One region of the Nocardioides panzhihuensis genome, then DNA from elsewhere that is predicted to be linked to it. Evidence: riboswitches for the same ligand, from Rfam matches in the RefSeq annotation. Region 1 holds a riboswitch; the other holds the start of a gene.
The links. Region 1 has a riboswitch for cyclic di-AMP ahead of BJ988_RS31270 (NlpC/P60 family protein). Riboswitches for the same ligand answer to the same signal wherever they lie in the genome.

Region 1 (7,527 bases):
GGCCACAGGGCCTTGGAGACGTTGTAGCCGTCCACGATCAGCCGGACCCGCGGCATGGCCAGGAACTGCTCGAGGTGAGCGCTGCTGGTCACGCCGACACCGGCGACGGCGTCCGCGGAGGCCAGCTCGGACTCCACCCGCTCGCCCGGGGTGCCGGTGACGGGAGGCAGCGCGAGCTCGCGTCGGAGCCCGCCCGCGGCGTCGAGGAGCGTGTCGAGCAGGAACCGGGCCCGCAGCGAGGCGCCCTCGCGATCCGCCTTGGACGTACGCCGCTCGGCGGCCGCCTCGCGCTCCAGCTTGTCGATCTGGCTGCGGAGCTGGCGCAGCTGGCGGTCGCGCGCGGCGATCTCGTCCTCGGCGCGGGAGAGCGCCGCGCGGGCGTCGGTCAGCGCCTCGTCCAGTCCCGTGCCGACCTCACGAGCGGCGGCCCGGGCCTCCCCGAGCTTGCGTCGCAGAGCGGTGTTGTCGGCCTTGAGGTCGTCGATGCGGGCCTTGCGGTCGGCACGCACCTCACGGATCTCGTCCTCGGCCGCGGTGAGCTTGCCCCGCAGGCGGGCGACCTCGGCGTCGACCGCCGGCACTGCGGCGGCCTCGAGCCGATCCAGGGCCTCCTTGAGCGAGACCTCCCAGCCGTCGGGACGCACGAGCCAGACGACGGCGGCCGCCTCGGCCGGGTCCTCGGGAAGGACGAGGTCGTCGGGGGAGCCCTCGGTGACGTACGCCGGGCGCAGCTGGCTCCCGATCTTCTCCCGCACCTCGTCGTCGGCGTCCAGCGCCGAGGCGATCATCGCGCCGCCGGCCTTGGCGCGCCGGGCGGGTGCGAAGTCGGCGATCCGCTTGAGCGCGGGTGGGAGCCGCGCCACGTCGGGAAGCACCCCGGCCGTGAGCGCGACGATGCGCCCCCGGACCGTGTCGGGGAGCGTCGCAAACGCGGAGACCTCCATGGGTCAAGTGTAGGGACCCCGTCCGCGATCACCGCGTCGAATACTGCGCTGCGATGGTGATGACACGCCGCACGCAACCGTACGAAAGCAAAAATGTCGGTGCTCGGTGAGACCGTCACTCACATGACGACGAGAATCGACTGTGACACCTGCCTGGTGCGGGGACTGGCGTGCCACGACTGCGTGGTCACGGTCCTGCTGGGGCCGCCCCCGGAACTCACCATCGAGGACGAGGAGCGCCGGGCGCTCGACGTGCTCGCCGATGGCGGCCTGGTCCCGCCGCTGCGGATGGTGGCTCTGCCGTTGGTGGAGGGTATGTAGCCGAACTTTTGGGCGTGGGTGGTTGGCAGGTGGGGGATGGCGTCGGCTAGTGTGCGCAGGGAATTGGCGCTCGTGGAAGTGGGTCAACCGGCCCACGCGAGTGCCGCGCTCAATCCAGGTCCGCTTCGGGGCGGGCCAGGAGCCGGGGAACCACACCGGTCGTACGCCGCAACATGGAGTGCGACCACCTGGGGTGTATCCGCCGCGAGGACGATCGGGGAGACCCGGTCGAGGAGCGGTGGTAGGGCAGGTCGTGCCTGAACCCGTCAGCTCACCCGGTAGGCGTCAACGACTACACAAGGAGACCGTCCGCTCGTGACACGCGACCGGAAGCGACTCATTGCCGGAGCAGCCGGCATCGCCGCCATCGGTGTCGCCGGGATCATTCCCGCAGCGACCCCCGCCCAGGCCGACCCAGACATCGACGACGTTCGTGAGAAGGTCGACAAGCTCTACACCCAGGCCGAGGCCGCCAACGAGGACTACAGCAACGCCAAGCTGCGGCTGCAGGACATCAAGGACCAGCTCAAGGACCTCAACGCTGACGAGAAGCGGCAGAGCAAGGAGCTCGACGAGATCCGCGCCGAGCTCCGTGACTCCGTGCTGCGGCAGTTCGAGGGCTCCGACGTCTCCGCCGTCGGCCAGGTGATCACCTCCGAGGACCCGCAGGAGTTCCTCGCCGGGCTCTCCACCGTCTCGTCCTACAACGCGCTGCAGGCCGACCTGCTGGCTCGGTACAACACCGAGGCAGAGGCCCTCCAGGTGCGCCGCGAGGCCACCGAGGACGCCAAGTCCCAGATGGCCAAGGTCAAGACGACCATGCAGAAGAAGAAGAGCGAGATCGACAAGAAGTTCGAAGCCGCTCAGGCCGAGCTCGACGAGCTCGAGGCCGACGAGCTCGAGGAGTTCCAGGCCGCCGGTGCCGGAGCGGGCATCCCCGCCAACCTGCCGCCGCCCTCGGGCCGTGCCAAGAAGGCTGTCGACTACGCCCTCGCCCAGGTCGGCGACGCCTATGTCTACGGCGCGACCGGCACCGAGTCGTGGGACTGCTCCGGTCTCACCATGGGTGCTTGGGGTGCGGCCGGTGTCGGGCTCCCGCACTCCTCCTCGGCGCAGTACAGCAGCGGACCCCAGGTGTCGCGTGACCAGCTCGCCCCCGGCGACCTGGTCTTCTACTACAGCCCGATCAGCCATGTCGGCATCTACATCGGCAACGGCATGATCGTGCACGCGTCCAACCCGAGCACCGGTGTGAAGGTCTCGCCGATGGACGAGATGCCCTACACGGGCGCTGTCCGTCCGGGCTGAGCCTTCGACAGGCTCAGGACCACTTGACCCAGGACCCCGAAGAGGCCGATCGTTCGCAGGTGCGAACGGTCGGCTCTCTTGTATCCCGTGTCAGGGCCAGCCCGGCCCTGATCGGCGCCGGTCTGGTGCTGGTGATGCTCCTGGCAGGCTTCGTCGGCTGGCGGCTGACCGGCGGCGGCGAGTACGTCGCGCCGACCCCGACCGCCGCCCCGGTCGTGCGCGCCGACACCGAAGGCGCCCGTGCCTCGCTGGAGCAGCTGGTCACCGGCGTACGTGATGGGGCGGAGCCCGACGGGGAGGACGCCGCCTCGGTGGCGGTGCGCAACGCACACGCCATCGGCGTCGAGGACGTCACCGCGAGGTATGTCGCCGAGTCGGGCAACGTGGCAGCGGACGGCTCCTGGACCGCCGACGTCGAGATGTCGTGGCGCACGCCCGGTGACCCGGTGCTGACCGAGGAGCTGAAGGTCGGCTTCGACGCCGACGGCGCGATCACCGGGTTCTCGGCGGCCCAGGGCACCCGGCTGCCGCTGTGGCTCAGCGGCCCGGTCGAGGTGCGGCGCACCGACTCCACCCTCGTGGTGGTCCAGGCATCCGCTGACGTCGCCGACCGCTACGCCGAGCTGGCCACGACCGCTGTCGACGAGGTCCGCAAGGTGATCTCCTGGGACGATCCCCGCCTGGTCCTCGAGGTGCCCGCGACCGGACTCGAGTCGGCGCTCGGCGCGCAGCCCGGGGCCTACTCCGCGGTCGCCGCGGTGACCGCGACGGTCGACGGGTCCACGAAGGCCGGAACACCGCTGCACGTGTGGGTCAACCAGGGCGTCATCGGCGACCTGGACGCCCCCGGCGCCCAGGTGGTCATCACCCACGAGGCGACCCACGCGGCCACCGACGCCCCGACGGGCACCAACCGGCCGATGTGGCTGGTCGAGGGCTTCGCCGACTACGTCGCACTCCGCGACACCACGCTCCCGCTGAGCAAGACCGCCGGCCAGATCCTCGCCCAGGTCCGCGAGAACGGCCCGCCCGATCATCTGCCGGGCAAGGCCGAGTTCAACACCCGCTCGGAGCACTTCGGCGCCGAGTACGAAGCCGCCTGGCTCGCCTGCGAGGTGCTCGCGGAGGCAGGCGGGGAGCAGGCCCTGGTCGACCTCTACGAGGAGACCGGACGCGGCACGGCTCTGGAGAAGGCCCTGCGGACGAGCTTCGGCTTCGGAGAGGACGAGCTGACCGCCCGCTGGCGGGCCCATCTGTCAGAATCTGCGGCGTGAGCGAGCGTCAGCGAGTGAGCCTTGCGTGCAACACGCCGCCGCGTCCGTATCCTGGCGCTTGCGCTACGGGGGTGGCGGCGTGAATGCAACGAGACGTACGTCCTGGGTGGTTCTCGTCGTCGGGGCGGTCGCGTTCGTGGTGCTCGCCTGGCTGCTGATCCCGTGGCAGCCCTATCCCGGTGGCGCGCTCGAGCTGCCCGACGAGCGGGACGTGTTCACGGTCGAGGAGCTGGAGCGGATGCTGGCCTACTCCGGCGCCGTTCGCTGGATCAGCCGGGCCGGCCTCGTCGTCTCGCTGGTGGTCGCCTGTGTGCTCGGGTTCACCCCGATCGGACGGCGTCTGGTGGCGAGGCTGCGGGGCCCGTGGCTGCTCCGGGTGGTGCTGGCGGTCGTCGTGGTCACGCTCGTCGGCTGGATCGCGACGCTCCCGTTCGGGGTGGCGATCCAGCGTCTGCAGGTGCGCTACGGGCTCTCCAGGCAGGAGTGGGGCTCTTGGCTGGGTGACTCGCTGCTGAACCAGGTCGTCGGCATCGTGACCACGTCCCTGGCGCTGCTCGCCCTCTTCGCGTGCATCCGCCTGGGCCGGCGCTGGTGGCCGGCGCTCGCCGCCGGTCTGGTCGCCGGTTTGGTGGTGCTCGGCTCGTTCGTCTACCCGGTCGTCATCGAGCCGCTGTTCAACGACTTCGAGCCGCTGCCGCGTGGCCAGCTCCGCACCGAGGTGATGGCGATCGCCGAGCGGGAGGGCGTCGAGCTCGACGATGTCCTGGTGGTCGACGCCTCCCGGCGCACGACCTCGCTCAACGCGTACGTCACCGGCTTCGGCTCCACCCGCCGGGTGGTCCTCTACGACAACCTCGTCGACTCGCAGCGAGGCGCCGCCGCGCGCGGAGCGGTCCTGTCCGTGGTCGCCCACGAGCTCGCCCACGCCAAGCACGACGACGTCCTGGTCGGGACGGTCATCGGTGCCGCCGGCGCGGTCGCCGGCGTCGGCCTGCTGGGCCTGCTGCTGTCCTACCGGCGCCGGGAGGAGTACGCCACCCCCGAAGCCGTCCCGATGCTGATGGCGGTCTTCGCGCTGGCGAGCGTGCTGGCGATGCCCGTCGAGCACGGGCTCAGCCGGCACGTCGAAGCCCGCGCGGACGTGGACGCGCTCCGTGCCACCGGTGACCTGGAGTCGTTCACGAGGCTGCAGCACGACCTCGGCGTACGCTCGCTCTCCGACCCGTCGCCGCAGGCCTGGTCGCAGTGGTGGTTCGGCTCGCACCCGACGACGCTGCAGCGCATCGCGATCGCCCATCGCATCCTGGACTGAGAAATAGGCCGAGTCGGCGCGACCAGAACTTACTTGCTGTAGAGCGCGTCAACCTCGTGGCTGAACTCGCGCATGACCACGTTGCGCTTGAGCTTGAGGCTGGGGGTGAGCTGGCCACCCTCCTCGGTCCAGGAGTCGGAGATGATCACGAACTTGCGGATCGACTCGGCCTTCGAGACCGCCTTGTTGGCGTCGTCGACCGCGCTCTGGACCGCGGCGCGCAGGTCCTCGTCCTCGACGAGGGCGTCGATGTCGCCGGTCTTGCCGTTGGCCTCCGCCCAGGTGGGCAGGGCCTCGGGATCGATGGTGACGACCGCGCCGATGAACGGCTGACCGTCGCCGACGACGATGCACTGGTCGACGAGCACGTGGGCACGAAGGCGGTCCTCGAGGACGGCCGGGGCGACGTTCTTGCCGCCGGCGGTGACGATGATCTCCTTCTTGCGGCCGGTGATCTTCACGAAGCCCTCGTCGTCGACCTCACCGAGGTCGCCGGAGTGGAACCAGCCCTCCGCGGTCTTGGCCTCGGCGGTCGCCTCGGGGTTCTGCCAGTACTCCTTCAGCACCTGACCGCCCTTGAAGAGCAGCTCGCCGTCGTCGGCGACGCGCACCGCGGTGCCGGGCAGCGGCCGTCCGACGGTGCCGATCTTGAAGGCCTCGGGCAGGTTGACCGTGAGCGCGGCGGTCGTCTCGGTCAGGCCGTAGCCCTCCAGGACGGTCACGCCGATGCCACGGTAGAAGTGGCCGAGACGGTCGCCAAGCGGGGCGCCGCCGGAGACGGCGTAGGAGCAGTTGCCGCCGAGCGCGGCCAGCAGCTTGCCGTAGACGAGCTTGGAGAACAGCTTGTGCTTGGCCGCGAGCAGGAACGGCGCCCGGCCGGTCTCGGTGGCGCGGGAGTACTCGATCGCGACCTCGGTGGCCAGGTCGAAGATCTTGCCCTTGCCGTCGGCGACCGCCTTCTGCGAGGCGGTGTTGTAGACCTTCTCGAAGACTCGCGGCACCGCCAGCACGAAGGTCGGCTGGAAGGTGCCGAGGTCGGCGACGAGGTTCTTGATGTCGGGGGTGTGGCCCAGGCGGGTGCGCGACTTGATGCAGCCGATCTGGATGATCCGCGCGAAGACGTGCGCCAGCGGGAGGAAGAGCAGGGTGCTGCGGCCCTCGAAGGTGAACAGGTCGTCGAGCGAGTCGACGACGACGCCGAGCTCGAACATGAAGTTGCCGTGGGTGAGCACACAGCCCTTCGGGCGCCCGGTGGTGCCGGAGGTGTAGATCAGCGTCGCGGTGTCCTCGGGGGTGACCGCGCTGCGGCGGGCCTCGAGCTGCTCGTCGGTGATGTCGGTGCCGAGCTTGCCCAGCAGCTCGACGGCGTTGTCGCTGATCGACCAGACGTTGTTGAGCGCGGGGCACCCGGCGCGGACCTCGCTGATCCGGCTCATGTGGCCGGAGTCCTCGGCGATGACCGCCACGGTCGCGGAGTCCTGGAGGATCCACTCGATCTGCTCGGCCGAGGAGGTCTCGTAGATCGGCACCGTCGTCGCGCCGGCGAACCAGATCGCGTAGTCGAGCAGCGTCCATTCGTAGCGCGTCTTCGAGAGCAGCGCGACCCGGTCTCCAGCTCCGACACCCGCCGCGATCAGGCCCTTCGCGACCGAGGCGACCTCACCGAGGAACTCGGCGGAGGTGACGTCGACCCAGGTGCCGTCCGCGCCTGGACGGCTCAGGACCGCGACATCGGGTGCCTCGGCGGCGTTGCGCACGACGTCGTCGGTCAGGTTGCCGGTGGGGGGAACAACGTACGTCGCGGGCGTGGAGAACTCGCGCACTAGGGCCTCCGCATACTGATGGTAGGTGGGTACGAACCGGAGGTTACCCCCGTCACAGCCCGACCATTTCACCGGGATGCTATCCGGTACGCTCCATGGCACCTAGCAAGTCAGGGAGTGAGGACACCATCGATGGCCGATCAGACCACCTCGACGATCGTGATCGAGGCTGCGCCCCCGGCAGTGATGGCGGTGATCGCGGACTTCAAGTCCTACCCGGCCTGGGCCAAGGGGATGCAGGAGGTCAGCGTCGTGGAGACCGGCGTCGACGGGCGGGCCGAGCAGGTCCGGTTCGTGCTGGACGTCGCGCCGATCAAGGACGAGTACACCCTGGCGTACGACTGGGACGGTGACCGCCAGGTGACCTGGTCGCTGGTCAAGGGCAACCTGCTGCGGTCGATGGACGGCGCCTATGTGCTGCGCGACCTCGGCGGCCGCACCGAGGTCACCTACCGGCTCGCGCTCGACCTGAGCATCCCGCTGATCGGCATGCTCAAGCGCAAGGGCGAGAAGGTCCTGATCGACACCGCCCTGCGAGGGCTCAA
Region 2 (7,527 bases), 430 kb from region 1:
GCTCGTCGGGCATCCGGTCGCCCTTGCCGTCGAGGCCGACCAGCTCGAGCGTCTCCGGGACGCGCTGACGGATCTCGCGGTTGGAGTGACCGGTCACCTGCATCGCGAAGGCGACGTTCTCGGCGACGGTCTTGTTGGTCAGCAGACGGAAGTCCTGGAAGATCGTGCCGACCTGGCGACGCAGCCGCGGCACCTTCCAGCCGGCGAGCCGGTTGATCTCCTTGCCGGCGACGTAGACCCGGCCCGAGCTCGGCCGCTGCTCGCGCAGCATCAGCTTGAGCGCCGTCGACTTCCCCGAGCCGGACTGGCCCACGAGGAAGACGAACTCCCCCTTCTGGATGTCGATCGAAAGGCTGTTGAGGGCGGGTCGCGCCTGCCCTGGATAGGCCTTGCTGACCTTCTCGAAGCGGATCACCCCGCCGAGGGTAGTGCAACCGTGGTGGGCTCAGCACTTCGGCTCTGAGATACCGACCCCTGTACTCTGACGACGTGCGCTCTGCAGTCCGGATCCTCCTCGGTGCCGTAGTCCTCACCGCCATTGCGGTCGGGGTCGGCGTGCTCACCCTGAAAGACGAAGAGCCGGAGACGCCCGAGGTGAAGGGCGACCTCAGCACCGCTGACACCACCACGATGCATGTGCGCCGAGGCGCTTTCTGCGACAGCGTCCCGACCGAGGACGTCACCGAGGCGCTGGGTGGCGCCGCGACCGAGAAGAAGGCCTACGGCGACGGTGACCAGACCGTCATCGCGGGCGAGGTCTCCGACGTCGCCCAGGAGTACGGCTGCATCTGGACCGGGCCGGAGGACTCGGCCACCTCTGCCCGCGCCTGGGTCTTCGCCCCGCCGGTCACGCTGGACTGGGCCACCCAGATGACCAAGAGCGTGCCCAAGGGCTGCAAGGCCTCGTCGAGCCCTGCGTACGGGAAGCCGTCGGTCGCACTCACCTGCGTCGACGCGAAGAAGCAGCCGAAGGTGGTCCTGCGCGGCCTGTTCGGCGACGCCTGGCTCTCCTGCGAGCTCACCGGCAAGGCCGGCGAGGCGACCGCGACGCTCCAGAAGCGCGCCTCCCGCTGGTGCCTGGTGACGGCGACAGCCGCCTCCGCCTGACCGACGGCCGCCACCGACCATCGGCCTGGCAGGGCAGGGCAGGGCAGCGCTATTTGCACGAGTTAAAGTCGAGTGCTTTAATCGACTTAGTCGCTCAGGCCTTCGGTCGCATCACCGGGCGACACGCGCCGCCGCGGGCCCTGAGTCAGAGCAGAGCCCGCCGGCGAGAGCGGGTGGGGTCCTTAGGGATGGGGATCCCACCCGCGACGCGAGCCAGCCCAGCACCGCGTCGGCGAACTCCGCGGGCTTGTTGCGATGCACGAAGTGGCCGACGTCGAAGTGGACGAGGTCGGCCTCAGGGATCCGGTGGGCGACCTTCTGGATGTCTTCCGGCGGGATGTGGCTGTTGCCTCCGCCGGCCACGATCAGGGTCGGCATGGGCAGCAGCTCGAGCTGCTCCCACATCCATGCGTCGTAGGTCGTCGCCTCCACGAGCAGGGACGCGATGCACTCCCAGTCGTGCGGCATCGGCCTGGTCGCGCGCCCGGGGCCCCGGCGATCGCGCGGCGCAGGTGGCACGACGTCCTCGATGACCAGCCGGGAGACCAGGTCGGGTCGGTGCATCGCGACCAGGAGGGCGACGTTGCCGCCGGTCGAGTGCCCGACGACCACTGCACCCGAGATCTCCAGCGAGTCCATCGCCACGATGACGTCGTCGGCGATGAGCCGGTGCGAGTACTCCGAGGCCCAGTCCGAGTCCCCGTGCCCACGCAGGTCGAAGGCGTGAACCCGGTGCTCGGCCGCGAACGACGGCACGACCCCCTGCCATCGCTTCGCGCTGCCTCCGAGCTCGTGCAAAAGCACCATCGGCGTTCCACCCTCGGGGCCGTAGACGTCATAGACGTACGCCGCCCCGCGGCCGGGAAGTGGAAGCCTGGTGCGCGTCTGCGCAACCATCAGATCAGTTCTGCTCGGCCTTCTCAGCACCCCGACGCCAGCGGATACCGGCCTCGAGGAATCCGTCGATGTCGCCGTCGAAGACGGCCTGCGGGTTGCCGACCTCGTAGGTCGTGCGCAGGTCCTTGACGATCTGGTAGGGGTTGAGGACGTAGTTGCGCATCTGGTCGCCCCAGGAGGCGGCGACGTCGCCCTTGAGCTCCTTGATCTGCGCCTCCTCCTCGGCCTTCTTCAGCGCGAGCAGCTTGGCCTTGAGCACGATCATCGCGGCGGCCTTGTTCTGCAGCTGCGACTTCTCGTTCTGACAGGAGACCACGGTGCCGGTGGGGATGTGGGTCAGCCGGACCGCCGAGTCGGTGGTGTTGACCGACTGGCCGCCGGGACCCGAGGAGCGGTAGACGTCGACCTTGATGTCGTTCTCGTCGAGGTCGATCTCGTCGGTCTGCTCGAGGACGGGCACGACCTCGACCGCGGCGAAGGAGGTCTGCCGGCGGCCCTGGTTGTCGAAGGGGCTGATCCGGACCAGACGGTGGGTGCCCGCCTCGACGGAGAGGGTGCCGTAGGCGTAGGGAGCGTGGATCGCGAAGGTGGCGGACTTGAGCCCGGCCTCCTCGGCGTAGGAGGTGTCGAAGACCTCGACCCGGTACTTGTGCTGCTCGGCCCAGCGGACGTACATCCGCATCAGCATCTCGGCGAAGTCGGCGGCGTCGACGCCGCCGGCACCGGCGCGGATCGTGATCACGGCCTCGCGGGAGTCGTACTCCCCCGCCAGCAAGGTGCGGATCTCCAGGCTCTCGACGGCCTTCTTGACCCGGCGCAGCTCGGCCTCGGAGTCGGCGAGCGAGTCGGCGTCGCCCTCCTCCTGGGCCATCTCGACCATCAGACCGAGGTCCTCGATGCGGGTGTGGAGCTCGGTGAACTTGTTGAGCTCGCCCTGCAGCATAGAGAGGCGTCCGGTGACCCGGGTGGCGTTGTCCTGGTCGTCCCAGAGGTCGGGCGCGGCGACCTGCTCGCCGAGGTCGGCGATCTCAGTGCGCATCGCGTCCAGGTCCAGCACCTGGCCGATGGTCTGCATCGTTGCCTGGAGCTGCTTGATCTCGGTGTCGAATTCGGGGCCTGCCACGTCTTACAGGTTACTTGACCGGTGGTTCGCCACCCGATTCGCCGCCCCCTCAAATATGCGCTCGCCCTCCGGCATGGGGAACCGGAGGGCGAGCGCCAGGGGGATGTCGCCAAAAGGGATATATCGGCGTGAGCCCGTCGGAACGGGCCCTAGAGGCCTCAGGCCTGATGGATCGAGCCGGCGAACCAGCCGTCCCAGGCAGCCTCCTCACGAACAGAGGCACCAGGCTTGGGGGCGTGCAGCATGATCGCCTGGCCGTTCTCCCAGCGCAGGAAGATGCCCACGTGGTAGACGGGGCTACCCCAGAACATCAGGTCGCCGCGCTGGATCTGGTCGTTCGGCACCGAAGGCAGCGCAGCGGCCTGGTCTCGCGAGACCCGGGGCAGCTCGATACCGGCGGCGCTGAAGGCGTACTGCGTCAGGCCGGAGCAGTCGAACGAGCTCGGGCCGGTGGCACCCCAGACGTACGGGTCACCGATCTGCTCCGAGGCGACGCTGATCGCCCGCTCGATCTTGCCCTGCTGGCTCGCGGCGAAGGCCTTGGCCTCCGCCTCGGCCTTCTTCTTCTCCTCCGCGGCCTTCTTGGCCGCGATCGCTGCCTTGCGCTTCGCCTCGGCAGCCTTCTGGGCGGCCTCGGCCTTGCGCTGCTGCACGTCGACAGCCCTCTCGAGCTGCTTGATGTCGGTGAGCATCGCCGTGGGGGTGGCCGAGGCCTCGAGGACCGGAGCCTCCACCACGGTGGCCGACTCGGCGGTCGGCTCGTGGGCGGGCGGTGCGGCGTTGGCGGCGGGCACCGCCACCAGGGCGCCCGCGGCGATGCCGCTGGCGAGGGTGACGCGACCGAGGAGCTTTCCGTGGCCGCTGAGCGATCCTGCGATCGTCCGGACGACGGATACGTTTGGCGCCCGGAACGGGCGTGCCGTGCCTCGATGGGCAGGGCGGGATACGGACTTGGACATGCGTGAGTTCCTTCCCACGCCTGCGAGGTGAGCTGTCGGGTTCGGGCTAGAAGGTTGCCCGGCCATCTTGCGATGGCTTCACCCCGAGCGACCGTCCGAGTTAGTCGCGTGGATCTTGGGTCCCCCGCTCCTGTCCCATACGTACTGCTGAGTGTGAGGGGTAAGGGGGTTCAGTAGTAGGGGCCGGCTTCCGGAGGGACAGGATTCGGCGTGAACCGGGGCCGGTCGTGCGTTCTGCACGGCTCAACCAAGGTGACATGGCAACTCGAGCGGATCCAATCCGGAATGTGCGGATCTGGGGCAGAATCCGCGCGTTTACGCGTGATTTTACCGCCGTTTGTGAGTCATCTCACCGGCAGACAGCCGTTTGAGGCTGGGTCCGAGCGGCCCTCACTCCGCCGCTTCGAGCCGGAATCCGACCCCGCGGACGGCGACGACCTTCTCCTGCACACCGGCCGCCTCGAGCTTCTGACGCAGGCGTCCGACGGTGACGTCGAGCGTCTTCGTCGAGCCGTACCAGTTCTCGTCCCAGACCTCCGCCATCAACCGGTCCCGGGAGACGACCTTGTCGCGGGAGGCGGCCAGCACGGCCAGGAGCGCGAACTCCTTGCCGGTCAACGTCACCTCGCGCTCGCCGGCGTAGACACGGTGGGCGGCCACGTCGATGCGCAGCGCGTCGTCGTCGTCGCCCGGCTCGACCGGGCCGGAGCGGCGCAGGAGCGCCCGGACGCGAGCCTGGAGGACGGCCAGCGCGAACGGCTTGGCCAGGTAGTCGTCGGCGCCGGCGTCGAGCCCGACCACCAGGTCGATCTCGGCGTCACGAGCGGTGAGGATCATGATCCCGCCCTCGTAGCCGTTGTCCCGTGCGGCCTTGCAGACCTCGAGCCCATCCATGTCGGGAAGGCCCAGGTCGAGCAGCACGAGCTCGGCCTCGTAGGGGGGCGCCAGCAGCTCCAGCGCCTTCTTGCCGGAGTCGACCCAGGTGACGTCGTACCCCTCACGCTGGAGCGTGCGCACCAGCGGAGCGGCGATGTCCTCTTGGTCTTCTACGACGAGCACGGAGTTAGACATGAAGAGAACAATAGTTACAGGCCCGTAGGGCTTGTGAAGAGATCCCCCCTTTCAGATAAGCGCGTGATCACATTGTTAGGTCCGAGTTGCTCGATCCCGAGCGGATCCGAGGCTCCCTCGGTGACCTCGTCCCAGGTGACGGGAGCTGCCACCGTCGGGGTGTCCTTGCCTCTCAGCGAGTAGGGACAGATGGTCGTCTTCGAGCCGGAGTTCTGCGACCAGTCCAGGAAAACCTTGCCTGACCTGCGGCTTTTGGTCATGGTCGCGGTCACCTTGCTCGGGTTCGCCTTCTGTAGGTCCTCGGCGATCTCCTTGGCCAGCGCGGTGGCCGCGTCCGGTTCGACGGGCTCCGGCAGGGCGGCGTACAGATGCAGGCCCTTGCTGCCGCTGAGCACCGGCGTCGCGGCGAGGTCACGGGCGCCGAGCGCCTCGCGCACCAGCAGCGCCACCTCGCAGCACTCCTGGAGACCGGCCGGTTCGCCGGGGTCGAGGTCGATCACGATCCGGTTCGCACCGGCCGGGGTGTCATCGGCGCCGACCGTCCACTGATGGACGTGCAGCTCCAGCGCGGAGAGGTTGGCCGCCCAGGTGAGCGCGGCGAGGCTGTCGAGGATCGGAAAGGTGAGTGTTCCCTCTTTGTGGTCGGCGGTTCGGGATCCCGTTGTCGGAACGATGACCGTGCGGACCCAGCTGGGGGTGCCGGCCGGTGCGTTCTTCTCGAAGAACGACATGTCGCCGATGCCGTGCGGCCAGCGGATCCTCGTCACGGCGCGGTCCTGGAGCTGCGGCAGCAGCGCCGGCGCCACCTGGGCGTAGTAGTTGAGCACCTCGCCCTTCGTCATCCCGGTGCGGGGATAGAGCACCTTGCTGAGGCTGGTCAGGGTCAGCACCCGGCCGTCGACCTCGACGCGTACCTCTTCTCGTTCGACCATCACAGATCCTCCGGTGAGACATCGTCCCTGATCCCGATGAAGCTCGGCTGGCGCAGCCGGCCCTTGTAGCTCGCCGACGCGACGGCGGTGCCGTGGGTCTCCACCTCCACGACGAGGAGGGGCTCGACCCAGTGCGTGCCGCGAACGTCCACCGTCGGCACTCCCCCGTCGGGGTCGACGTCGGGACCGGCGAAGGGGCTGCGCCCGGTCTCGCGGAGCAGCTCTCCGAGCCGCTGGGCACGTTTGCCGGTGATGCCGCTGCCGACCCGCCCGCGGTAGATCAGACCCTGGGGAGTCGGCTGTCCGACGAGGAGGGCGCCGAGACGTTCGGTGCCGCCCTCGGTGCCCACCTCGGGCCGCCAGCCGCCGACCACCAGCGACGCCCGATAGCGGTGGGCCAGCTTGATCCAGTCCTTGCTCCGCTCCCCCGGCCGGTAGCGGCTGCCGCGCCGCTTCGACACGATGCCCTCCAGCCCCTGCGCCCGCGTCACCTCGTGGAGCATCTGCCCGTCGTCGTAGGTCGCCGGCAGCTGCCACGAGCCCAGGTCGCCGTCGGCATGGACGGCCTCGAGGACCTTGCGCCGCTCGGCCCAGGACTCCTCGATGAGCAGCCGCCCGTCCAGACGGAGAAGGTCGAAGACCATGTACGTCGCGGGGATCCGCTCCGCGAACCTCGCCGCCCGGCGGACATCGCGGTTGTGCATGCGGTCCATCAGCACCCGGAAGTCGGGCAGTCCGGAGTCGTTGAGCGCGATCACCTCGCCGTCGACGACGATGTCGCGTTCCGGCCCTGTCGCGATCTCCGGCCAGGCGGGGGTGGCGTCGTTGCTGTTGCGAGTGATGAGCCGGGTCTGCGTACGTCCTTGCTCTGACTCTCCGACGAGCCGGATGCCGTCCCACTTGACCTCGTGGATCCACTCCTCCCCCGGCGGAACGTGGGCGCCAGGTGTGGCGAGCATGGGACGCATGTGTCCATCTTGCCTCTACGAAGTCGCTGCACCGGGCAGATCTGGGCCGATCTTCATGGCGCCCGGGGCACGTCCGTCGTTGGGCGCTACGCCAGATCGGGTACCTCGGCCGGTGATCGGCCGCTGCGCTCAACCGTGCAGACCTAGTGTCGGGGTCGCGGATCAGCGACCCGTCGGCCCGATTCGGGTTGGCGGAAGGGTCCGATTCCGCTTCGCACCCGAAGGGAAGAGAGGGCCCAGACCCATGACCATCTACCTGCGTGTGCTGTTCGTCTTCGCTGCGCTGATCGCCGCCGCAGTCGCTGCCTACATCGGGCTCATGCCCCTCGACGCACCATCGTGCGGGACCGGGCTGCGCAGCGAGGGCATGTGTTCCTGGACCACTCCCGAGGAGCGCCGCCCGGAGGCACTCGCGTGGCTCGCAGGCTCAATCGGCCTGGTCTTGGCAGCGTTTCTCATCGGCCGCTACC

Region 2: linked by a shared signal. The riboswitch ahead of BJ988_RS03630 (C40 family peptidase) and the one ahead of BJ988_RS31270 (NlpC/P60 family protein) in region 1 are both predicted to bind cyclic di-AMP.

Annotation. Positions count from the first base shown of each region.
Region 1 covers NZ_JACBZR010000001.1:1,210,795-1,218,321, forward strand. The annotation lists gene BJ988_RS05630 (NYN domain-containing protein) at 1-944, opposite strand, end outside; gene BJ988_RS05635 (hypothetical protein) at 1,068-1,265, shown strand; cyclic di-AMP (ydaO/yuaA leader) riboswitch at 1,362-1,565, shown strand; gene BJ988_RS31270 (NlpC/P60 family protein) at 1,581-2,573, shown strand; gene BJ988_RS05645 (hypothetical protein) at 2,597-3,847, shown strand; gene BJ988_RS05650 (M48 family metalloprotease) at 3,927-5,159, shown strand; gene BJ988_RS05655 (AMP-binding protein) at 5,189-6,982, opposite strand; gene BJ988_RS05660 (SRPBCC family protein) at 7,115-7,527, shown strand, end outside.
Region 2 covers NZ_JACBZR010000001.1:781,915-789,441, reverse strand. The annotation lists gene ftsE (cell division ATP-binding protein FtsE) at 1-415, opposite strand, end outside; gene BJ988_RS03645 (hypothetical protein) at 490-1,107, shown strand; gene BJ988_RS03640 (alpha/beta fold hydrolase) at 1,219-2,004, opposite strand; gene prfB (peptide chain release factor 2) at 2,009-3,127, opposite strand; gene BJ988_RS03630 (C40 family peptidase) at 3,286-4,086, opposite strand; cyclic di-AMP (ydaO/yuaA leader) riboswitch at 4,089-4,263, opposite strand; gene BJ988_RS03625 (response regulator transcription factor) at 4,477-5,157, opposite strand; gene ligD (non-homologous end-joining DNA ligase) at 5,172-6,089, opposite strand; gene BJ988_RS03615 (ATP-dependent DNA ligase) at 6,089-7,057, opposite strand; gene BJ988_RS03610 (hypothetical protein) at 7,302-7,527, shown strand, end outside.